One region of the Acinetobacter sp. ANC 4779 genome, then DNA from elsewhere that is predicted to be linked to it. Evidence: predicted binding sites of a transcription regulator. Region 1 holds the regulator's gene; each other region holds the start of a gene.
What was found. The regulator PhoB, encoded in region 1, activates phosphate uptake and scavenging genes when phosphate is short. The targets are predictions, from matches to a motif close to TGTCATNAANCTGTCATAA.
Positions count from the first base shown of each region.

Region 1 (8,140 bases):
AGTTGCTGTTATTGCTGCCATCGTTACGTTTTGAATATCCAAAAGAGGCTTGGTAATCGAGGTTTTTACCTTCGTTATAATCTTTAAATAAGTTACCGCGCACCCCAATTAATGCTGTACCGACATCAAAGGTTGATTTTGGCGTATTGGGCGCAGTGTTGTTGTCTTGCACATTGGCACGCAATTGAACTGTACCAAACAAAGTCGTATCACGCGCTGACTTTACTGTTTGGCGTTCGTACTGACGCGACTGATCATATTTATAGTTTTCTACATCGGCACGTAAACCTTCAATATCATCTGATGTTGCCGGTGTTGGAACAGCAGCCAATTCAGAGCCATTAGTATCTTCGCGGTTATAACTTTTTACACTGTCATTCACGGGTACAACGACAGCCGCTTTGACTGGAGGTTGTGCTTCAACAGCATTTAAGCGCTGTTGCAGGGTTTCAATTTGTTGTTTCAAACTGCTCAACTGCTGTTGTAAGTCAGCGTCGCCGGCAAAACTCACTTGGCTGGTTGCAGATAAAATTAATGCTACTGCAAGGTTTAACGATGATTTTTTCATATTCTCAATTCACTTCTTTTTTGTGCCCCAAAGCGCAAAGCTGCCCCAACCCCAAGCCAAGGACTTGGGGGTAAATGTAGGGCGTGGGAAATACGGGTTATGCGGCCTGTTTGTTCTTCAGTTTTTCTTCCACTTGCGTGCCTTTGAAGAAATCAGGATTGTTTGCGGTATAAAAACGGTAAGGGTTATCAAATACCAAGGCTTTAAAGTCAGCTTCAGTAATCGCACCTTCTTTGACTAAAGCCCAAGTTTCAGCCAAAGGTTCAGTCAGCTCTGGTACATCCCAATGACCTGAATCTGATGAAAATAAAGCATTTATTTTTTGATTAAATGGTGTTGCTTGAGGATGCAATGCGCCAACAATAGTGCGGTCATTAGCTTCGTTACCGAAGTAGAAGTTTGGTACCCAACGGTCAAAAATATCTTGTTTGTTTTGTACTTTAGCTAAAGCAAAGTCATTAATATCTTGCGGATTTTGCTCACGGTAATGGGACGGCAAAATAATGCCAAAAATATGCTCAAGAATTTCATCATCGCTATAGTCACGGCCACGGAATAGCTCTTGACCATATTGGCGATACAAACTCAGCACCAATTCACGATCAACATTTGCAGGGTTATATTGCTGAATATGCTCATTACCGCGTTTTTCAAAACGGTCAACCAAATGCGTCAATACATTGGCGCCCCAAGCTGCACCCGCTTCTAAAAGTGCGATACGCAATTGGGGGAACCGCTCGGTCACGCCACCAAAAAATAATGCTTTCGCCAATCCTTCAGATGCATCCGCAAAATGGTTAATGTGGTTAAACATGTAGTTGGTTGGTGAATTACGGGCCACCCAACTTTGACTGCCTGAATGGGTCGAGAGATTAGCCCCAAGATCAATACTCTTTTGCCAGAACGGGTCGTAATCATGTGCGCTATCGATGCCAAAAAAATCTAACCAATAGGCATAGCGACGTAGTTCTGCATCATCTGGGTATTTTTCAGCGATCGATTTTACCGGACGGCGAATCGAACCCGGAATAAGCGCTGTCTTTAAGCCCAAACTCACTGCATGTTGTAATTCCTCAATCCCTTCTTCTGGGGTATTTAAGGGAATAGCAGCCACTGGCGTTAAACGGTCGGCATAAGGACGATAAATATCCGCATGATAATGGTTAATTGCGCGCGTTAAGCTACGGCGTAAATCATCATTGCTTGAGTTAATTGGAAACAAAGAAATATTTGGGTAAAGCACCGCATAATCTGTTCCTTGCTCTTCTAGACGTTCATATAATAAACCCGGTAAAGACACCGTTGCCAAATCATAAGAGTTTTGTGTAGGTGAAGCCCAAAATGGTGGACGGAATAGACGCTTGTCTTGACGCTCTTGTGGCGTTGCACGATACCATTCTGCAGCCAGTACATTTAAACCATTACTGTTTAAATGTTCACGAAAGGTGTCAACTATTTTCGCGCCACCATATTGCGCAATATAGTCTTCGAGCAATGGACTGAATTCATTGGTATGAATATCCGTATCAATCACTGGATAATCCAGCTCTGCTTTCACTTCCGCTGAACGGGAATTTCTGGCTTTTAAAGCTTGTAAACTGGTCATGGCTATTCCTCTAATTTTCATTGTTCTGTGATTCTTATTTCGCAACAACCATGCCAACTAATTAAGTTATTGTTTTAAATAAATTTATCAATTTTATTTCAACTAAGCCTGTTGGTTTTAACGCGGTATATCTGTTGATATTTCAACACTTGCTTATTTAAATTCAGCTCGTTTCTGTATTTTTATTTCTTATTTTTAGATATAAGTGCTTTTTAGACTTAAATCCTGTTTTAGCCAGTTTTGGGACATTTCAGGCATAAAAAAACCCGCTATGCGCGGGTTTTAATATCTATGTTTTAAGCCGATTTCTTGTTCTTATTGCCTAGTTTTGTTGCCAATGCAATAACACGCTGATAACCGCTCGGCAAAATACGCTGCATCAAATCAACCGCTTTGGCATCATTACCAATCAATAAACGGCGTTTATCTTTTTGCACCGCTTCAATAATTTGACGGGCTGCTTCTTCAGGTGGACAGCGCAATAATTTATTAAAGGCTTTAGCTGATCGTTCCGGATGCATGCCTAAGCTTCGAATGCTGTCATTCATTTTTGCCGCATTGGCAATATTGGTCCGAATCCCGCCTGGGTGAACGCATAGCGCACTCACGCCACAGTTTTCCATATCCAGTTCCTGACGCAAGGATTCGGTAAAACCACGTACCGCAAACTTGGTGGCATTATACGCAGACTGGGTCGGTTGAGCCGTTAAACCAAACAGACTGGAAATATTGATGACATGCCCCTCACCCGATTTCTTGATTAAAGGCAAAAACTCTTTAGTGCCGTAAACTACGCCCCAGAAGTTAATATTGACAATCCATTCCAGTTCTTCGTAACTTGCCCCTTCAACGGTTGAACCCAGTGCAACCCCGGCATTGTTAAAAATCATGTTGACTGAACCATGATTTTGCACGGTATCTGCAGCCCATTCTTTCATGCCATCACGGTCAGCCACGTCCAGCTTCTTGGTGGTTACCCGTACATGACTGTCTTTAACCAGTTCGACTGTTTGCGCCAAACCTTGCTCATTCACATCACTTAAGGACAAATGACAACCTTGCTTTGCCAACAGAACCGCCAATTGCTGGCCAATCCCTGAACCTGCACCGGTAATTGCCGCAACTTTATTTTTAAAATTTTTCATGACACATCCTTATCCAGTTTTTTCTGCACCATTCACCTAAACATCTCGATTGTTTTTCTGTTGATGAGGTACAGTTCATTGATCCAATATAATTTTGACAATACGTATTGTCAATATAATATATGATCAATTGTAAGATCAAAGTGCATCTGGTCATTTGCAGCATAGGTCTACGAGTAAATTATTGTTAATATAAGGCAAAACCTAGATTTAATTCGGCACACCACATTTATGACTGAAGCATACGAAAATCTTGAAGAAAAACAAAATAAGCCGTCAAAAACCAAAGAACGTCAATTTAAAGGTTTGTCTTTAACTGAGCGTAAACAGCTACGTCGTGAAAAGCTGATTGAAGCCGGTATTGAAGCCTATGGTACACATGGTTTTTTTGCAGTGACGGTAAAAGATATTTGTAATGAAGCCAAATTGACCGAACGTTATTTCTATGAATCTTTTAAAAAAAGTGATGAACTTTTTCAAACCATTTTTTTAAAATTGATTGACCAATTGCAGCACAATGTCATGCAAGCCATCATGCAGGCATCCACCGATCCGCGAAAAATGATTGAATCCGGCTTAACCGCATTGCTGACCACTTTAAAAGAGAATCCACGTATGGCACGGATTATTTATATCGATGCCATGCTGGTGCAAGAACTGCATAATCAAGCCACCATTCATGAAACCATGTTGCGTTTTGACCGTATGATTCATGCCTTTGTCATGTTAATGATGCCCCATATTGACCGTTCTGAACGTGAAATTTCTTTGGTTGCAACCGGGCTAAATGGTTATGTCACGCAAATTGCCATTCGCTGGGTAGTCAGTGGTTTTAAACAGTCGATGCAAGAGGTTTTATCGGCTTGCAGTATTGTTTTCCTGTCACTGCTGGATACTTTTTCAGAAAAAGACAAAATAGTGAAAAAAGAAAGTTTATCTTAGGCTTGAGTTTAAAATACATACAAAGCTTTGAATTCATTATATTTATATAACTGATTTATTTTAATTTATTCATTTTGAAATATAAAAATTGTCACATTTCTTTGCGAAAATTGGCAGATAGCCCCTTTCTGCAATGATACTGTCATAATTAATCTTTGTAATAAGCCTGTCATAAATACAAAACGGTTCACCGTTAACATCAAATAGGATATTGCGTTGTGAAAGATGACTATATATTAATCGTCGATGACGAACTTCCCATTCGAGAGATGATTCACACCTCTTTAGACATGGCAGGCTTTCAATGCTTACAGGCAGAAGATGCCAAACAAGCCCACCAAATGATCGTGGATCAACGTCCTGCGCTTATTTTATTAGATTGGATGTTACCGGGGGGTATTAGCGGGGTTGACCTGTGCCGCCGCTTAAAACGCGACGAAAGCTTAAATGAAATTCCGGTGATTATGCTGACTGCACGCGGTGAAGAAGACCATAAAGTACAAGGTCTCGATGCCGGTGCAGATGACTATATGACCAAACCGTTCTCGACCCGGGAACTGGTGTCACGTATTAAAGCGGTATTGCGTCGCGCCAATGCCTTGAGTGGTGAAAAAACCATTGATGCCAACGGTCTGATACTTGATCCGGTCAGCCAGCGCGTCAGTTTCGGTGATAATATTTTAGAGATGGGCCCTACAGAATATCGTTTATTGGCATTCTTCATGACTCATCCCGAACGTGCCTATACTCGTGCTCAATTGCTGGATCAGGTGTGGGGTGGTAACGTATATATTGAAGACCGGACCATTGACGTGCATATTCGCCGTTTACGTAAAGTGCTGGAACCTTTTGGGGTAGACCGCTATATACAAACCGTTCGTGGCACAGGTTACCGTTTTTCTACCCGCGCAGATGTCGCTTTAGGTTAGTCGTTTTTTTAGGTAAATCGCGTTTTATGTATGAACCCTATCCCATCCCGGAACTAGCACGAGAACATAAACGGTTCCGCTACAGCAGTTTATGGAATTTTGCCAAGCAAGATTTACGTTTACTTGCCTTTTTACTGCTGATTGCAGGTTTAATGGGTATCGGGATGGGGTATTTCTGGATTTTTATTTTTATCGCTTTTGCGATATTTTTTGCTTTTCAATTACGTTCCCTATATTTGGTCAATGAATGGATTTCCAATCGCCCTTACGATGTCCCACCCAATTTAGATGGGATTTGGGGGGCATTACTGTTTAATGTTTATCGCGCACAGCGCCAAGAACGTATTGTACAAGCAGAAATGGTCGGCTTAATTGATCGCGCTCAATCTTCACTGGTTGCACTGGCCGAAGCGGTAGTTTTGATTGATGAATTACACCAGATTGAATGGTGGAATCCCGCAGCGGAAAAATTATTGGGAATACAGCCTTTAGATCGGGGGCGTAATATCTTAACCCTGCTGCGACAGCCAAATTTCATTGAATATTTCAACCATATTGACGAGGCGCCTGATGGCTTAAAAATGAAATCTTCCGCCTTTGAAGATCATTATGTACAAGTCAAAATGACCCGTTTTGGTGGCGAAAGTCGTTTATTGGTGGCTTATGATGTCACCCGTATGCATAATCTGGAACAAATGCGTAAAGACTTTGTCGACAATATTTCCCATGAACTGCGTACACCTCTGACCGTACTCAGTGGCTATATTGAAACCTTTACCGATCAGGAAGATTTAAATCCGCGCTGGAAACGTGCTTTTGACCAGATGCAGGCACAAACCAGACGTATGAATGCCTTGGTCAATGACTTATTGCTGCTGTCTCGTTTAGAAAGCAACAAGCAGATTGCCAAGAATCAGATTATTGAAATGCCAAGCCTGATGAACCAGCTGTTTGATGATGCTCAAGCCTATAACGTTGATTATCACCACACCTTGAATTTAGATATCGACAGTCATTGCGACCTGATTGGTTCAGATACCGAACTGGCCAGCGCCTTCAGCAACCTGATTACCAATGCCATTAAATACACGCCTAAAGGCGGAACCATTACCATGGGTTGGCATGATGATGGCGAGCACGGCATCTTTACGGTTGAAGATACCGGCATCGGGATTGACCCCAAACATTTGCCGCGTTTAACCGAGCGTTTCTATCGTGTCGATAGTGCGCGTAGCCGTCAAACCGGCGGAACCGGTTTAGGACTGGCCATTGTCAAACACGTACTCATGCAACACGGCGCACATTTAGAAATTGAATCGAAAGAAAATAAAGGCTCAACCTTTAAAGTGATCTTCCCGAAAGAACGTCTCTACTACATGAGTTAGAGGTACAGTACATCTGACTCAATCTAAACCAGGTTCTGTTCTTTAAACTTTGCGCGCTGATAAGCCGGACGCTCCGCCAAACGTTTTACATAGGCCGCGATATAAGGATATGACCCTGATGTTCTTGTCTGAATCGCCTCAAGTGGAAAGCCCATCTGAATATCGGCAAAAGAAAATTCACCTGCTACATATTCATGCTTCGCCAAATAATCTTCCAGATAGCTAATATGATCTTTTAAACGCGGTTGAATAAATCCGGCCTTCACTCCTGCTGTAATTTTTTTCGCCACCGGCCTTACCAGCCAGGGTACCTGTTGCGGTACATTATTCATCACCAATTGCATCACCAGTAAAGGCATCAATGAACCTTCTGCATAATGCATCCAATAGCGGTATTGCTGCTGATCTTTTTTATTCTGCTGTTTAAATTGCCGCTTTTGATCATAGGTTTCTTGCAGATATTGCAAAATCACCGCAGATTCGGCAATGGTTTGATCGGCATCGGTCAACACCGGCGCTTTGGCTAAAGGATGAATCAGTTTTAATTCAGGCGGTGCAGCAAAAGTCGGCAAGCGTTTATAAAACTTGACCTGATAATTCAGGGCCAGTTCCTCTAAGGCCCATAAAATTCGAAAAGAACGTGATTGATCCAAATGGTGCAATGTAATCATTATTTTGACCTCTATTTTTTCTGCTCTGACTATACGCACAGCGCTAAAAAAATGACATCCTGCTTTACATAAAATGTCATTTAGAACTGTTGATCAAATTAAATCAGTACAGTATGAATCTCTAGGCTACGCAACAAGGTTTTGGTCACCGGTGTTTTACTGCTGATGTCTAAAACCTTTTGTTTAAGCTCATCCGATAAGGAATGCGCAAAAGACAAACGCCGTTCAATCCATTCTTTGCCTTCTTTATTGGCATTAAAATCGGCTTCAACAGAAAATTCGCCCAATTCTATGCCTTTATGACTGGCATACATGCGTAGCGTAATCATGGTACAGGCAATCAGACCCGAACAAATCAAATCGTAAGGTGCAGGCCCTTGATCTTGCCCACCAAAATATTCGGGTTTATCAGTCATAAACTGGTGTGTGCCACTTTTGATCTCGCCTGACCAGGGTTCAGCCCGGCTATGTACTTCTGCATTTGCAATAATGGCCATGAGGGTAATGATTCCTAAATATTAGCTTTATTTTAAATTTTATCTTTATTTGGAGGCACGCATTTGATCCGGAAACGCCGGGGCTTCCAAGCGTGGTCCCGGATAATCAGCGATCTTGCCAAAACGTGCATGTTGTTCAATCCAGTGGTCACGCGCCTGGCAAAGTTCTTGCTGAGTACGACCAACAAAGTTCCACCAGAGTAATATTGGCGACTCAAAAGGTTCACCACCCAATAGCAGAATACGACTGCCCTTATGCAGCTGGATTTCAATTTGGGCCACGCCCGGCTCCAGAACGACCATATTGTCTTCAGTCAGTTCATGACCATTTACGACAGCAGCGCCATCCAACGCCATGAAACCGTATTCAAATTTTGGATTAAGTTTAATTCGGGTG
Region 1 covers NZ_SJNU01000011.1:50,500-58,639, forward strand. Annotated here, with positions in the region: gene E0H80_RS12690 (DUF3138 domain-containing protein) at 1-568, opposite strand, end outside; gene E0H80_RS12695 (amidohydrolase family protein) at 666-2,174, opposite strand; gene E0H80_RS12700 (SDR family NAD(P)-dependent oxidoreductase) at 2,471-3,319, opposite strand; gene E0H80_RS12705 (TetR/AcrR family transcriptional regulator) at 3,551-4,261, shown strand; gene phoB (phosphate regulon transcriptional regulator PhoB) at 4,480-5,190, shown strand; gene phoR (phosphate regulon sensor histidine kinase PhoR) at 5,217-6,575, shown strand; gene E0H80_RS12720 (glutathione S-transferase) at 6,599-7,246, opposite strand; gene E0H80_RS12725 (OsmC family protein) at 7,345-7,743, opposite strand; gene E0H80_RS12730 (pirin family protein) at 7,789-8,140, opposite strand, start outside.

Region 2 (8,140 bases), on a different contig from region 1:
CAATCAGGTTGAGGAATTTCACCATTGCTGCTTGCGAATCCAGCATGCCTTCATCCATATTGATGTCGACAATCTGTGCACCGCCTTGGACTTGATCTAAAGCAACTTCCAAAGCTTCGGTATAATTTTCTTCACGAATTAAACGTGCGAATTTTTTAGAACCGGTCACATTGGTACGTTCACCTACATTGACGAACAAAGAATTTTCATCAATGTTGAACGGCTCTAAACCAGAAAGGCGACAAGCAGGTTTAATCTCGGGAATCTGGCGCGGTGCAATATCTTTTACCGCATTATAGATGGCACGGATATGATCCGGAGTGGTACCGCAACAACCACCGGTAATATTAATCAGGCCACTTTCTGCAAACTCTTTAAGAAATGCGGCAGTTTCTTCAGGTGTTTCATCATAGCCACCGAAAGCATTCGGCAAGCCTGCGTTTGGATGCGCTGAAACAAAAGTGTTGGCAACGTCTGAAACGGTTTTAACATGCGGACGCATGGCATCTGCACCCAAGGCACAGTTAAAGCCGATTGATAACAAGTCACCATGACGTACCGAGTTCCAGAACGCTTCTGCAGTCTGACCGGTTAAGGTACGACCTGAAGCATCGGTAATGGTGCCGGAAATCATCAACGGCAATTCATAACCGAGCTGGTTAAAGACTTCTTTGACGGCAAAAATAGCCGCTTTACAGTTCAGCGTATCGAATACCGTTTCAATGAGCAGAATATCGGCGCCGCCTTCAATTAAGGCATGTGCAGCTTCAATATAGTTTTCTTTGAGTTCATCAAAGCTAATATTACGAAATGCCGGATCATTTACATTGGGCGAGATCGAACAGGTACGCGATGTAGGGCCAAGCACACCGGCAACAAAACGCGGTTTGTCTGGTGTTGAATATTTTTCACAAGCCGCTTTGGCAATACGTGCTGCTTCACGGTTAATTTCCGGAACGAGTTCTTCCATATGATAGTCAGACATCGAAACACGGGTGCCGTTAAAGCTGTTGGTTTCAATAATGTCTGCACCGGCATCTAGATAAGCTTCGTGAATGCCTTGAATAATCTGCGGTTGAGTCAGAACTAAAAGGTCATTGTTGCCTTTGAGGTCAGAGGCCCAGTCAGCAAAACGCTCACCACGATAATCCGCTTCTTCTAGTTTATGGCGTTGAATCATGGTACCCATAGCACCGTCAATAATCAGGATGCGTTTGGCGAGAAGCTCTTTTAGGGTGGCAAGCGTGGACATAAATAACCCCAATCCGATGGAATACAAAATGGGCATCATTTTAGCAGAATTACTCTGCCTTTGAGGAATATTCAGCCGACATAGTGAGGCACAGCTTAAAATAAGCCCATTGCTGCTGAATTTTTCATCGAATTGAAATATCAGCAGGCTATGATCAGCAACAGATAACGACCAGCTGGGCAATCTGATTATTAGAAATATCTTGTATATAGGGATTCATTTATTTTGAAATATTGAGGCACAAACTATTTTTAGCTTTAAATAATGCAAAGTGATGGATTTAAAACAGTTCCGCTCATCAAGATAAAGTTGGATGGGTTAAATTAAGCCAATTATGAAAATTTGGCTTTATAAGGCAGCCTTTTGTCATATAATTGTCACAATTAAACTGAACAATAAGGGGATTTTATTATCTCCTTGAACCGTCTGCATGAATTCTAATATTCCTCCCGTCCAAGATCAGGTGCCATCCGCATCAGCGAAATCGACGAATGTGCATGTTCCTACACCGAAATTTTTTATGCCGGTGTTTCTCACGGTTATTATTTCAACTTTGGTGTACATCGGCTTTCAACTTTCATCCGATTTGGCCCATGTTCCAACACTCAGTTTATATTCGGTTATTCTTTTAGCGACTGCATTGTTCATCGCTTTAGGCTTTGAATTTGTTAATGGTTTTCATGACACTGCCAATGCGGTAGCGACCGTCATTTATACCAATGCCTTATCTGCACCTGTTGCGGTGATGTGGGCAGGTTTTTGTAATTTCCTCGGGGTAATGGTGGCAAGTGGGGCAGTGGCTTACGGCATCATTGCTTTGCTGCCGGTAGAGCTGATCATGAATGTTAGCTCTGGCGCAGGTTTCGCCATGGTCTTTGCCATGCTGATTGCTGCGATTCTCTGGAACTTGGGTACCTGGTTCCTGGGGATTCCAGCGTCAAGTTCGCATACTTTAATCGGTTCGATTTTAGGTGTGGGCATTATGAATTACCTGCTGCACATGGGTAATGGTGCCAGTGGCGTAGACATGGACCAAGTGATTAAGGTCGGTAAAGCCTTGTTGTTTTCTCCTTTAATTGGTTTTGTTTTTGCTGCAATAGTATTTTTATTAGTGAAAAAAATCTTTAAAAAACAAATAGAATTATTTCAACCCCCTGAAGGCAATAAGCCACCTCCACCGATGATCCGTGCCATCCTGATTTTCACCTGTACCGGTGTAAGTTTTGCGCATGGGTCAAACGATGGTCAAAAAGGTATGGGCCTCATCATGCTAATCTTGATTGGTTGTGTGCCTTTGGCTTATTCTTTAAATAAGAATTTAGATCATGAACATATTCAGTCATTTGATCAATTATCTAACCAAGCAGCGACTGCTATTTATGCAAATCATTCCGGCATTTCAGATGGCGAAGCGCGTCAAGTCCTGACCAGCTATATTCAGACTAAGGAAATGTCACCGGAAGTTGTGCCTGCTTTGGCAAGTCTGACTGATCATTTGGGTAATCGTGTAGCGCAATATAATGATTTAAAAGATATTCCAGAAAAAGAAGTTTCGATTATTCGTAATGATATGTACTTAAGCACGACGGCATTCAAGCGTTTAGATAAAGCTGAACAGCTTCCTGCAATGTCAGCCGATCAAACCAAAACAGTGAAAGAATACCGCGACAATTTAGATTCATTCCTGCAATACATTCCAACTTGGGTGAAAGTGGCGGTTGCACTGGCACTAGGACTTGGAACAATGGTAGGCTGGAAACGCATTGTGGTGACTGTGGGTGAACGTATTGGTAAAGCCCACATGACTTATGGTCAGGGGATGTCAGCTGAACTCGTTGCCATGACAACCATTGCAGCAGCAGATGGCTTTGGTATGCCAGTATCCACTACACACGTGTTAAACAGTGCCGTGGCAGGTACCATGGTGGCCAATAAATCCGGACTAAACTTTGCGACAGTGAAAACTATTCTTTCTGCATGGATATTCACTTTACCCGCTACAATCTGTTTATCGGGTGGTTTGTTCTGGTTGTTCTTACAGTTTGTTTAAAATATCTATTTGAAATAAAAAAAACGCTGCAATTGCAGCGTTTTTTTATTCTTTATAAAAATTTCCAATGAAAAGTGTTTTCCTTTTCTGAAAAGAGAAAGGTTACTATTCTAAAGTAATCACCAATAATTTTATTTATTAAACACTTTTAACATCTTCTTAAGCGGAAATTTTTCATTGGCAAAACCATACAGTGCAGCAAAAGGCAGCGCGGTACGGGCCAAATAAGCCACACGCCATAAACCGCCATGATTGGCACCTTTCATCATCAACTCTAAGGGATGATCTAAAGGGGTTTCCGGATTTGCTACCGATTCTGGATGACGCAAGTCATAAATCCATAATGCGGCCATCAGCGCGTTGGTGGTTTCCGGATGAAATGATTCCACATCAAATAAACTTGCCCCATTAAATGCGGCTTTCAATAACGGATTTTTAGTCACCGAATGCGTAGTGGTAGAAGGGGCGATATTGATGCTGACACGTTGTCCATCATGATGCGCCAAAATCGCACGCCATTGCTGAATGCGTTTTGCCAAAGCATAGTTTGGACCTTGCTCCACCACCAGACAATCTGCAACCCCATAGTCATGGCCATTTTCACAGCGAATTAATGCATCCAGATTTTTTTTGAAAAAGTGCTTTGCAGAAAGCATCGAAATGCTTTCACTGAGAATACGTTGTGATTTTGAACGCTGGAGTGACTTAAGATTTGAAGCTTCTACAACTTCTTTAGGAATGGCATAGACATCGGTTGGGGTGCACATGAACATTAAGCTGGTGTCCGCCTTTTGCTCGCTGACAAACTGCATGATGCTGTCCATGGCCATAGATACGCGCACATGCTTTTCGCCATCCAAATAGGCAATCGCTGCAAGGTCTAGCTGATGTTCGCTTTGGATCAGCCAATGGGCAATTTCAGGTGTTTGGGTGAGTAAATCCGCCCCCAGTTTTTCTTTCAGTATTGCAGTTGGCGTATCTTCTGCCAATTTTTCCGCACAGGGTGCATATAGAGTTGCATTGCCTTGTTGAATGGTTTTTAAAATTCTGTCCCAAACACGGCTGTTGGGTAAGTCGACCGCCACAATATTGGCTTTCCATTTAGACAACCAAGTCAGTGGACCAGCTTCAGAACCTGCACCAAATAAGACCATAGTGCGATCAGAAAGATCAAACCATTCAGGATGTGCATGTGCAGCACGCAAAGCATCTGCATGGCTAGGTTCGATAATGCCTGCATCTTGCCAGATTTGAATTTGATCGAGTAAAGCCTGACCTTGCAGGTTTTGACCTTTATAAGGCACATACCATTCAGGGGCAGTTTCACTTTCGCCTTTTAGCTGAACTGTATGCAAATTGGCTGTATCGATATCCTTCATGATGTCTTTAAGCAAATAGCGCTGACCATTTCTATAGAAGTCAAAACTGTGATGGGCCTTGTGTAAGCCTTGTTTTGCAATGGTAATCGGATTATTGATGTTACGAATACTTTGTTCAACCAAGGCTTTAAAATAGACAGGATAACGCTTACGCCAGTTTTTTTCCGCAAGTGCATTCATTGATGACTTGTTGTCAACAATAGATAAAGCTTCAGCAATAATTTCCTTACCTGTCTGGGAGGTGCTGGGTTTATTGCTGGCTGGATTAATCGGAAATTGAAGACCATCTAATGAAGTGGACATGCAAAAAATCTCGTTTTTTTGATCATTAATATACGGATGTCTACATTATCTATGCCAAATTGATTTGATGGGTAGCATTTAATGACAAAATTGTGTGAATCTTTTTCAAAAGACCCAATACAAAGGAGCCAAAGCTTCTTAATGTATAAATTTTATCATCTCAGTATTATTTAGAAATGCCTTCAGCGATTTCTTTCAGCATGAATGCAGTATTGTCCAGACCTGCGCCAGTGATATACCAGGCATCGGCATTCACAAAAATAACGCGATTATGTTTTACCGCTTGAGACTGACCCAAAACAGAATGGGTTTTAATACCTTCCTTGCTGGCATATTTCTGGGTATTCACCGCTCCACGATCCAGCACAATCAAATAATCTGGATTGTGTTGAATAGCCGCATTTAGCTGTTCAGCATTTTTCTTTTGTATCGCTAAAGCCTCAATTGATCCCGCTTCAGGACGAGCAGCATCAGTTTTTTCAGTCAGTGGAAGCACAGATTTAAAACCCGTTAACTCATAGATAAAACCAAAACGGTCATTTGCTGCATGCGGCATATAATGATCTCCGGCCGCAAAGAGCATAACTGCTGATTTATTTGCAGTCTGGTGCTTCACTTTTAGCTGTAACTGATCCAAATCTTTTAATTTCTTATGCGCAAGATCTTCACGCTTAAAGGCTTTTGCAAGATTCAAGGTGCGATTTTTCAAATCAATCATGTACTGGTCAGTCTTGGGAGAAAGGTCAACCGTTGCGGCAATCGGTTGCAAGCTTTCCAGTGTTTTCGCTGAACGACCACCCACGAAAATTAAATCGGGTTGCAACTGTTTTAATTGAGCCAAATCAGGTTCAAAAAGTGTACCTGCTTTAACAAACTGATCTTGGTTATATTGGGCTAAGCGACCTGTAAATGTGGTTTTAGGCACAATTTGAGCCTGAATGTTTAAGCCATTTAAGGTATCTAAAATGGAGAGTTCATAGACGGCAATTTTTTTCGGTGTTTGTTTGAGTGCAATATTTTGCTTTTCTGTTACTAGATTAAAACCTGCGCTATGGGCCAAACTATTCAATCCCACTAAAGCCAAAATGGCGCTTAAAAATAATACTTTGGTTTTCATTCGCAAGTAATCTTCGCTTAAATTTAGACAACAGGGTAGCAAAGAATTTAATTAATTAAAATGATAATCATTAACAAATAGGAATTATTTTATTTTTATCATAAAAAAGATGCTGAAAATTCAGCATCTTGGCATATTACTCATTCAACAATAAGCTTTAGAAAGGTAATTGCATCAACTTATTTAAAAAGTGTGGCATAACACGTGGTTCAAGAATGATGGTCATGATTACGCCGTATGCAGCTCCCCAAAGGTGCGCACTATGGTTGATGTGGGAATTGCCACGCTTGCCTGACCAGATACTGTAAGCCACGTATAAAATGGCAAAAATAATTGCAGGTACAGGAATAAAGAAAACAAAAATCAGTTTCCATGGTTCAAATAGAATATAAGCAAACAAAACTGCCGAAACTGCACCGGAAGCGCCTAAACTTGCCCATTGATGGTCATTTTTATGTTTGAGATAACTGGGAATAATGGCAACAATCAGGCCGCCTAAGTAGAACAATACAAAGCCCAGATCAAAAAAATACTGTCGGTAAAAACTTTCAATCACACTCCCAAAGAAGAATAGCGTAATCATGTTGAAGATCAGATGTCCGCCATCGGCATGGACGAAACCATGGGTAATAAAGCGGTCATATTGTCCACGCTGCATTGCAGGGGGCCAAAAAATAAGACGGTTCATGACCTTCTGATTTGAAAATGCAATCAGTGAGACTGCCACTGTAATCAGGATCAGGCAAACAGTATGGTTAAAAGGTAGATCTAGCATAAAGTGAAAGTTCAACTTTTAAATATTTATAACCAATAATGCCATTAAATGAAGTGTTAAGATGAACTTTTATAATAATTCCGACAATTTTAGTTGATTTTTTTTTATTACCCCGCATCTTCAGTTAAAATGATCACTTCAGCTTGAGGAAATATGATTATGTCGACTGATAACATCAGCGCTGCAGTTGCAGAAGAAATTCCAAATTTATTGATTACGCCAACGGCACAAGAGTATTTGTTTGATTTGCTTGATAAACAAAATACTCCGGGCATTGCTGTACGTATTTTTGTGGAAAATGCAGGTACGCCTCGTGCTGAATGTTGTATGGCATATAGTGCACCTGAAGAAGTGATTCCTACAGACTATAAACAAGATTATCCAACCTTTGCTGCATATATTGATGCGCCTTCAATTCCATATTTGTTGGATGCGGTGATTGATTACAATAAAGACCGTTTTGGTGGTCAATTGACTTTCCGTGCACCGAACTCAAAAGTGCCACGCGTAGGCGCGGATGCTTCAATTGAAGAGCGTATTACGTATGTATTGCAATCTGAAATTAACCCGGGTCTTGCAGGACATGGCGGTAACTGCGCCTTGGTTGAAATTATTGAAGATGAAGAACATGGCCTGACTGCTGTATTGAAATTTGGTGGCGGTTGCCAAGGTTGTTCATCAATTGACTTGACCTTGAAACAAGGTGTTGAAACTACTTTAAAACAACATATTCCAGAGTTGTCACGTGTCGTTGACCAAACTGACCACAGCAATACCGAAGGTGCTTATTTTAAATAAGTCCAGATAATTAAATAAAGTAGCCTCAATATTAGAGGCTATTTTTTTGCCTGAAATTAGAAATAAATGAGAATGATTCTTATAATTAATTGCATTTAGATATTTTTTTGTTACACTGTGCAACGAAAATTACATTACTTATCCATTATTTTGCCACTTGGGGAAACTTGAATGACCAAGCGTATTGTTCGATCTGTACTCTCACTTTCAATTTTATCTGTTCTCGCTTCAGTTACATTTGCAGCTGATCAAAATACATCTTCTGTCTCTACTCCGGTCAAGTTAGAAACAATCGTTGTTACAGCAGCAGGTTATGAACAGGATGTAAGCAAAGCTCCTGCATCAATGACAGTGATTACAAAGGAAGAATTAGAAGCAAGACAATATAATGATATTACTGACGTACTCAGAAATACGCCGGGGGTGGTGATTTCGGGAGCCGGTTCTGCACAAACGGTCAGTATTC
Region 2 covers NZ_SJNU01000006.1:118,750-126,889, reverse strand. Annotated here, with positions in the region: gene metH (methionine synthase) at 1-1,252, opposite strand, end outside; gene E0H80_RS08860 (inorganic phosphate transporter) at 1,683-3,302, shown strand; gene E0H80_RS08855 (hypothetical protein) at 3,434-4,984, opposite strand; gene E0H80_RS08850 (ABC transporter substrate-binding protein) at 5,151-6,101, opposite strand; gene E0H80_RS08845 (rhomboid family intramembrane serine protease) at 6,259-6,876, opposite strand; gene nfuA (Fe-S biogenesis protein NfuA) at 7,036-7,674, shown strand; gene E0H80_RS08835 (TonB-dependent receptor domain-containing protein) at 7,846-8,140, shown strand, end outside.
Region 2: the regulator PhoB is predicted to act here: its motif matches at 1,617-1,635, upstream of E0H80_RS08860 (inorganic phosphate transporter).

Region 3 (8,140 bases), on a different contig from region 1:
ATGAGTGGGACAAAAATACCAGCCGCTACAGTCATTACAGTAAGCGTATTTTTACTCGAAACTGCATCCCACATGGTAAGGCTAATTGCAGGATTAAGACTAGATGGCATTAAGAAGGGGAACAGTGCAAAACCGGCAGTCAGGATTGAACCGATAACTGCAAGACTCGAACCGAGGAAGCTGAAACCTGCCTTATTTTTACCCGCAGCAAGCACCACAATAATGCCGCCAAGAATACCTGCGATTGGTGCAAGCATCGTAATTGGGTAAGTCGAGTAGTTATTCATCCAGCCATGGTTGCTATTGGTAAGGACTTCTTTGGCTAAAGGATTGGCAACCCCATTGGTATCAAATGGTTGTACCAAGGTATAACCTTCAATCCCACCGAAGTATAACCAGGCACCTGCACCTAGGAAGCAAATGAGGTAAACAAGTCCCATGATTTGCGTCGCTTTAGCAGAACGATTTCGTAATGCACCATCGGTACGTAGCATCAACCAAGCACCACCATGTGAACATAGCATTGATAAGCTGACTAAACCGCAAATCACTGCAAATGGATTAAGCAGTGCAAAGAAGCTACCTGTGTAGGTTGATCGCACAGTTTCATCTAGGGTAAATGGAACGCCCAGAAACATGTTGCCGAACGCCACACCAAAGACCAAGGCTGGGACAGCACCACCGATAGCTAAACCCCAATCCCAAGACGTACGCCATTTGGTATTTTCTAGTTTAGAACGATAGTCAAAACCCACAGGTCGTAAGAATAAGGCGAACAAAACCAGAAGCAGTGCCCAATACATGCCAGAAAAGGCTGTGGCATAAACCATAGGCCATGCAGCGAAGAGTGCACCGCCGGCAGTAATGAACCACACCTGATTGCCGTCCCAGTGTGGGGCAATAGTATTGATAGCCGCACGACGTTCGTCATCATTTTTACCTACGAACGGCATGATTGCCATCGAGCCCATGTCGAAGCCATCGGTCAGGGCAAAGCCAATCAGCAATACGCCAACCAATACCCACCAGATAATTTTGAGAAGTTCATATTCGATCATGATTGAGCCTCCGCAGCAGTCTGGTTTTGAGCATCATCTTTTTCAAAATGGTATTTACCAGTATGTAAAGAACTTGGACCTAAGCGAGCAAACTTAATCATCAAGTACATTTCGATAATCAGAAGTACGGTATAGAACGCTGCAAGCGCAATGATTGAACCCCAAATATCACCAGTGCTTAAGCTCGAAGTAGACAGGTGGGTAGGTAAAATCTCACCAATCGTCCATGGCTGACGACCACCTTCAGCCACGTACCAGCCTGTTTGTGTAGCGATCCACGGCAATGGAAGTCCGTAAAGTGCAAATTTAAGTAGCCAAGGTTTATTCTCTGCATTGCGTTTAGCCACTGCATAAGTTGCAAGGATAAATAAAAGCAGCATTAAGAAACCTGAAGCCACCATGGCGCGGAACGAGAAGAACAGGGCAGTTACGTTAGGAATAGTATCCTTGGTTGCTGCCTTAATTTGCTCTTCAGAAGCATCAACGACATTTGGCGTGTATTTTTTAAGAAGCAAGCCATAACCCAGGTCTTTTTGGTTTTCTTGGAAAGAAGCCAGAAGCGCTGGTGAGCGATCGCCTGCACGAAGTTTTTCAAGTTCAGCATACGCATTCATGCCATTGCGGATACGAAGCTCATGTTGAACCATCAGGTCTTTTAGACCAGTCACTTCTTTATCAAGTGAACGCGTCGCAATAATCCCCATCACATATGGAATGCGAATAGCGTAGTCAGTGCGTTGTTCTTGTTGATTTGGAATACCAAACAAGGTGAAGGGTGCTGGAGCAGGGTGAGTTTCCCATTCTGCTTCAATTGCAGCTAATTTGGTTTTTTGTACATCACCCAGTTCATAACCTGATTCATCGCCCAGTAAAATAACGGAGAATGTAGAGGCTAAACCAAAGATGGCAGCAATGGCGAAAGAGCGACGTGCAAAAGGCAGGTCACGTTTTTTGAGCATGTAGAAGCTGGAAATTGCCAGAACGAAAATTGCCCCAGTCACATAACCTGAAGATACCGTATGGACAAATTTAACCTGAGCCACCGGGTTGAAAATCAGTGCGCCGAAATCAACCAACTCCATACGCATAGTTTCAAAGTTAAATGCTGCACCGACAGGGTTTTGCATCCAGCCATTGGCAACTAAAATCCAAAGTGCGGACATGTTTGAACCGAGTGCAACCAGCCAAGTCACGCCTAAATGCTGAACTTTGGAAAGTCGATCCCAGCCGAAGAAGAATAAACCAATAAAAGTTGATTCGAGGAAGAATGCCATCAGGCCTTCAATAGCAAGTGGCGCACCAAAAATGTCACCTACATAGTGAGAATAATAGGCCCAGTTTGTGCCAAACTGGAATTCCATGGTTAAACCAGTAGTCACTCCTAAAGCGAAGTTAATACCGAAGAGTTTGCCCCAGAATTTGGTCATGTCTCTATAAATTTCTTTACCGGAAATCACATAGGTGGTTTCCATAATGGCAAGAATAAAAGCCAGACCAAGAGTAAGCGGTACAAATATAAAGTGATACAACGCGGTCATTGCAAATTGGAACCGCGAAAGATCGACCACGCTTTCAGAAATCATCAACGTGTCTCCTGGATTTGGGAAGGACTGCCGGTAATATGCTCGGCAACTTGAGAATCAAAATTTTTGGGAATAGTAGGGGTGTCAAACCAGATATGTTTAATCGTTAACAAGAGAGCAATCTTAATTATTAATATGATTGTTATCTCGCGAACTAATTTTTGGTTAAAATCTTTGGGTATTAAGCTCATGCAAATAAGCCTATTTAAAAAACATAATGGATATTATTAAACAAAAAGTAACTAAAAATAAACAGATTAAACAATTAAAGTAAAAATATATTATTAATTTAATTAAAAACAATGGTTTATATTAATTAAATGTTAAAAAATAAACTAATTTTTTATCATTTTAAAGTTGACTAAAATGCTTTGTTATAATGTTTTTAATCCCGACTAAAATAATAAGATATTATATTTAAAGTTGACTAAAACAGTAGTGTTGAATATTTATAATCTGACTAAAAAGATATTTATTAAATGAGATTGATTTGTATTTTAATTAAAATACAGATTTTAAAAAGAGAAGAATACTGAGTAAGAAGAAACAAGGATAAATAAAATATTGGATATTTTATTTATGAAAGTGGTTATGAGAATATGATTTAAATAAAAAGACCGCCCCGAGGCAGTCTCATGTTAATGATTTTAAATTTTAGAGACCGAATTTTAGAATTTGATTTCCATACCTAGGCCGTAAACACTTTCATCAGCATTACCTTTTTTAGGTGAGTTATCCCATTCACGTTGAATTGCATTAGCAAATAATTTGGTTTGGCTGTTTAATTTATAATCTGCACCAATACCCCATTGGTCTACAGAACTGTCACCCGATGCACCACCCAGTATTGCATAGTCAGTATCTGCTTGTTGATATTGAGCTTTAAATGTCCAAGGTGTATTTGCAAGTTTGTAAGTTGCAGAGATTAACCATGCATTTTCTTCTACTTTATTATAGTCACCTGCATAAGCGGGTGTAACCGAAAAGGCTTGAAGATTGGTGTAATCTGAAATTTCAGCAGTTTGCCACATTGCACCTAGATATAAGCCAGTCGCACCAATTTTACCCAGGTCAAAAGAACCACCAACACGGATAGCATCAGCCGGAGCATTTGAGATACCAACAGCCGCGAAGTCACCTATAGATTTGAAGTTGCCTGCAATAACACCTTCGAAGCCTAGATCTTTATTGGCATAGGAAAGTGAAGTAGAGATACCATCACCAATGCTGTCACGTGCTCCATCAATATATTTAGTTGTTTCGCTTGTCGACTCGCCTTGTTGAGCTTGAAGCGCAAATACTAAACCACCCATCAGTTTAGGATCGGTTTCAATACCAATCACATTTTCTACACGCTCTTCGCCGTACATCATTTCTTTAATGTCTGCATGTGCATAGTCATTAAATACATCACGATATCCACCAGCAGCATCTTTAAATGGGGTATCCATAATACCGGCTTTTAAGTTACCGACATCAGCCCATTTTAAACCGGCGAATATATTACGTTTTTTAAAGACATCATCACCACCATCGACATCGACTTCCCATTCGGCTTGGTAAAGAGCAGAGAGTTTATCCGTCAGTTTCTCTTCCCCTTTAACACCAATACGGGAAGCATTTGAGTTTAGTTCGGTTACTGAATCTTTGCCGTTATCATAGCTGTCAACACTTACGTTCAATTTACCATATACAGTTGGTGCTGCTTGTGCTGCACTCATCCCCATAGCCGCTACTACAGCAGCGAGAAGCAATTTTTTCATTGAGATTTCTCCAAAACACGGTTCTAAATGGCATTTGCCTGACTTGACACTTTTTTTAGTTTGCCTAAGTACAAAAAGTTACAGAAGCTCACCAACTTGCTATGCAGTATCTGTAATCTTTGTGACAAAAAAGTGAATGAGAAATGACAGTTTGATGACGTGTTTAGATGGGTCTTTAAACTAAATATTTCTTTTTTATTCTATATTTATAAAAAAATGGAGCCGAAGCTCCATTTTTTTTGAATTCATTTTAAATTACAGTGCAGCTTTAATTTTTTCAGCCAAGGCTTGGATTTTTTTTTGATCACCCATGTGTAAAGCATGTTTGCCTAACTCATGAACTGAACTTGGAATAAGGTGAAAATGTACATGCGGAACAGTTTGACCCGCAGATGCGCCTGAAAGTTGCATCAGTACAATCCCTTTGACTTCGAGAGCTTTCTCCATTGCTTGCGCAATTTTTTGCACAATCTGAATGGTATAAGCAGCAGCTTCAGGCGGCAGATCGAGTAATGTGATCGCAGGGGTTTTAGGGATAACCAGCGTGTGACCTTCAGCTTGTGGCATGATGTCCATAAAAGCGAGGACTTGATCATCTTCATAGACTTTAATTGCAGGAATTTCGTTGCGAATAATTCGTGCAAAAATATTTTGATCATCGTAAAGCATGGCTAATCCTTAAAAGTGAATTGAACTGTAATTATTTACAGCTCAATTCTTTCTGACGATCTTTGATGGCGTCAAGTCGTTGTTGCTCTTTTTCTGAAAATTTTGGTTTAGTTGTATAGCAATTATCATTGCCAAACTTCGCCTTGGCGTCAGGGTCTTTAAAGCAAAAACCTTTAGATGCGTAAATGACATCATGGTCATTCTTCAATTTTTGACATTCTTGCTCTGGCGTTGCTGCAAAAGCACTTGCCCCAATAAAAGTTGCAACACTGGCAAAGATTGCAACACTTAACTTAGTCATGAGAGTTTCCTCTGTAAGAACATTGTGTATAACACATAAACACAATATTAGGTTTCGTTATCATTATTCAATGGCGATTTATTACTCAAGGGTGATTTTACTCCATGATTCATACATTTTTACAGCGCTTGAAAAGTCACTGTCTTTTTCTGCTAAATCACTGGAAGCCTGAATTAAACTTTGAGTAAGCGCAATCACTGGCGCAGAAAGTCTGGCTTCACGAACCAGGTCTAAAGCAATTCCGGTATCTTTGGCCAATAACGGCAGGGCAAAGGTCAGAGGGAAACTTCGATTTAAAATACGCTGCGGCAACACAGTTTCCGTTACACCACTTTTGCCACTTGAAGCATTAATACAATCTAAGGCTTCATTCAGGTTGACGCCATGTGCTTTAAGGGCAGTAAAACCTTCGGCCACTGAACAAAGATTTACAGCCAATAACATATTGTTTACAGCTTTAACTGCAAATCCTGCGCCCGGGCCACCGACATGTTTAATAAGCTTGCCAAAGGCCTGAATTGCAGGTAGCGCCTTTTCAAAAGCGCTCGCTTCTCCGCCAATCATCACCGTTAAGGTCGCATTTTCAGCCCCAATGGTTTGACCACTGACTGGTGCATCAAGGAAATCTACATCTTGTTCTTTTAATTGTGTTGCCAGTTTTTTTGCCGATTCAGGAACACCACTGGTACAATCCACCCATACAGCACCAGATTTAATTTTGATACTGGCAATCAGATCCTCGACCTCTTTGCTGGTCGGCAAGCAAGAGAAAATAATATCTGCTTGAACCGCTTGTTGCAGTTCGACTGCTTGCGTACCAAACTCAGTTGCATGTTGTTGAGCTTTTTCGAAATTACGGTTCCATACATAGACCGTGTCGAAATGTTGAGGCAAATGTGCCGCCATGCGGTAACCCATCGCCCCTAAGCCGATGAATGCAACTGACTGAATCATGATGTGTCCTTTATATTTTGCTTGATCTGTGTTTTAGCCATGTGGTCATAAATGGCCAGAATTCATTGGCACTAGATTGACTCGACATCAACCCTAAATGACCACCCGGAATAAGAGTAAACGTGACATCCTGACTATTTGTCAATTCAATTAAAGGCTTAACCGCCTCGGCAGATACGATTTGGTCGCTACGACCCGCACCCACCAATACAGCGCACTCAATATTCTTTAATTCGATATTGTTATCTTGCAATTGGATAACGCCATTTTTGAGCGGATTTTGTAGCCAGACATTAAAAATCATGTCCTGATTGATACCACCGGGATAATCAATCATGCGGTTGAGGAAATGTCCCATGGTGGCGTGTTCATACAAAATTTGCGTGTTATCCAGATTAAGCAGCAGTTGCTTTTGACTTTGAATCCATCCTATAGGGTCTATAATTTTAAACCCGAAGGCATTGAGCAATCCCGGAGTATGGATCAGATATTTAGGTAAAGATTCAGAAAAGATTTTGTTTTGCAGAGCTCTATTTTTGGCAATCAGTTGATTGACCTTTTGAAACAGTTTGCCGGTACGGCCCGAGGCATAACTGTCTACCGGACTGCCCAGTACAATCAAATTCTTAACGTAATTCGGTTTATGCAGTGCGCAATACAGCATGACGAATACACCGGACATACTCCAGCCATGCAGTGAAATTTCATCGCTGTTTGAATGTTGGCGAATTTGCTCAATACAATGTGGAATTGCATCATCAATAAATGACATGAAATTGAGGAAGCGATCTTTATAGTGGTATTGTCCCCATTCGACTAAATAAACATCAAAACCACTATTTTGAAAATGTTTGACCAGCGAGCGGTAAGGGTACAAGTCATAAATCGCCATGTTGATGGCTAAAGGTGCAATAAAGACCAGCGGTTCTTTATATTGTTTGTCTGGAGAAGCGTAATAACGCACACGAGTTTGTTTATATTCAGCAATGACTTCATAAGGCGTGGTTTGCGATAAAACCAGCGACTTTGAATTAAACAAACTGGTCGACAGGTTTTTAAGCTTGCTTTTCTGTTTGGCAATTTTATTTTTAACTTGAATCATTGCTGCAGGTACTAACATATGAGGGGATTGATCGAAGTGTAGGCGATATTTGTGCATTATACCTTGACCTTAAATACCATAGGCGCTCAAAATGTTGGCAATTATTAGCAACGGCAGTCTAAGGACTGGGTAGGAAAGATGAGCCAACAAGACGACATTGAATACCAATTAGATACTTTAGCCATCCGTACAGGTCATACACGCAGTTTTGAAGGTGAACACAGCGAGCCAATTTTTCTGACATCTTCATTTGTTTATGAAAATGCAGCAGAAGCAGCCGCGAAATTTTCGGGTCAAGAACCGGGAAATATTTATTCACGTTTTACCAATCCGACTGTAGCGATGTTCGAAAAACGTTTAGCTGCTCTGGAAGGTGCTGAACGTGCTGTGGCAACCAGTTCGGGTATGGCAGCCATTATGGCTGTGGCAATGTCCTATTTAAAATTGGGCGATCATGTCATCTGTTCACGTGCAGTGTTTGGTTCAACCGTATCCTTGTTTGAAAAATACGTGGCCAAATTTGGTGTAACTGTCGATTTTGTTGACTTGACAGATTTGGCGGCATGGAAAAATGCCATCAAGCCTGAAACCAAGTTACTGTTTGTAGAATCACCTTCCAATCCGCTTGCTGAAGTTGCCGATGTTCAAGCCTTGGCAGATCTTGCCCATGCCAATGGTGCATTACTGGCTATTGATAACAGCTTCTGTAC
Region 3 covers NZ_SJNU01000013.1:16,713-24,852, reverse strand. Annotated here, with positions in the region: gene cydB (cytochrome d ubiquinol oxidase subunit II) at 1-1,058, opposite strand, end outside; gene E0H80_RS13910 (cytochrome ubiquinol oxidase subunit I) at 1,055-2,641, opposite strand; gene cydP (cytochrome oxidase putative small subunit CydP) at 2,641-2,832, opposite strand; gene E0H80_RS13900 (porin) at 3,310-4,404, opposite strand; gene E0H80_RS13895 (HIT family protein) at 4,660-5,073, opposite strand; gene E0H80_RS13890 (YARHG domain-containing protein) at 5,105-5,374, opposite strand; gene E0H80_RS13885 (NAD(P)-dependent oxidoreductase) at 5,456-6,328, opposite strand; gene E0H80_RS13880 (alpha/beta fold hydrolase) at 6,339-7,430, opposite strand; gene E0H80_RS13875 (O-succinylhomoserine sulfhydrylase) at 7,569-8,140, shown strand, end outside.
Region 3: the regulator PhoB is predicted to act here: its motif matches at 4,546-4,564, upstream of E0H80_RS13900 (porin).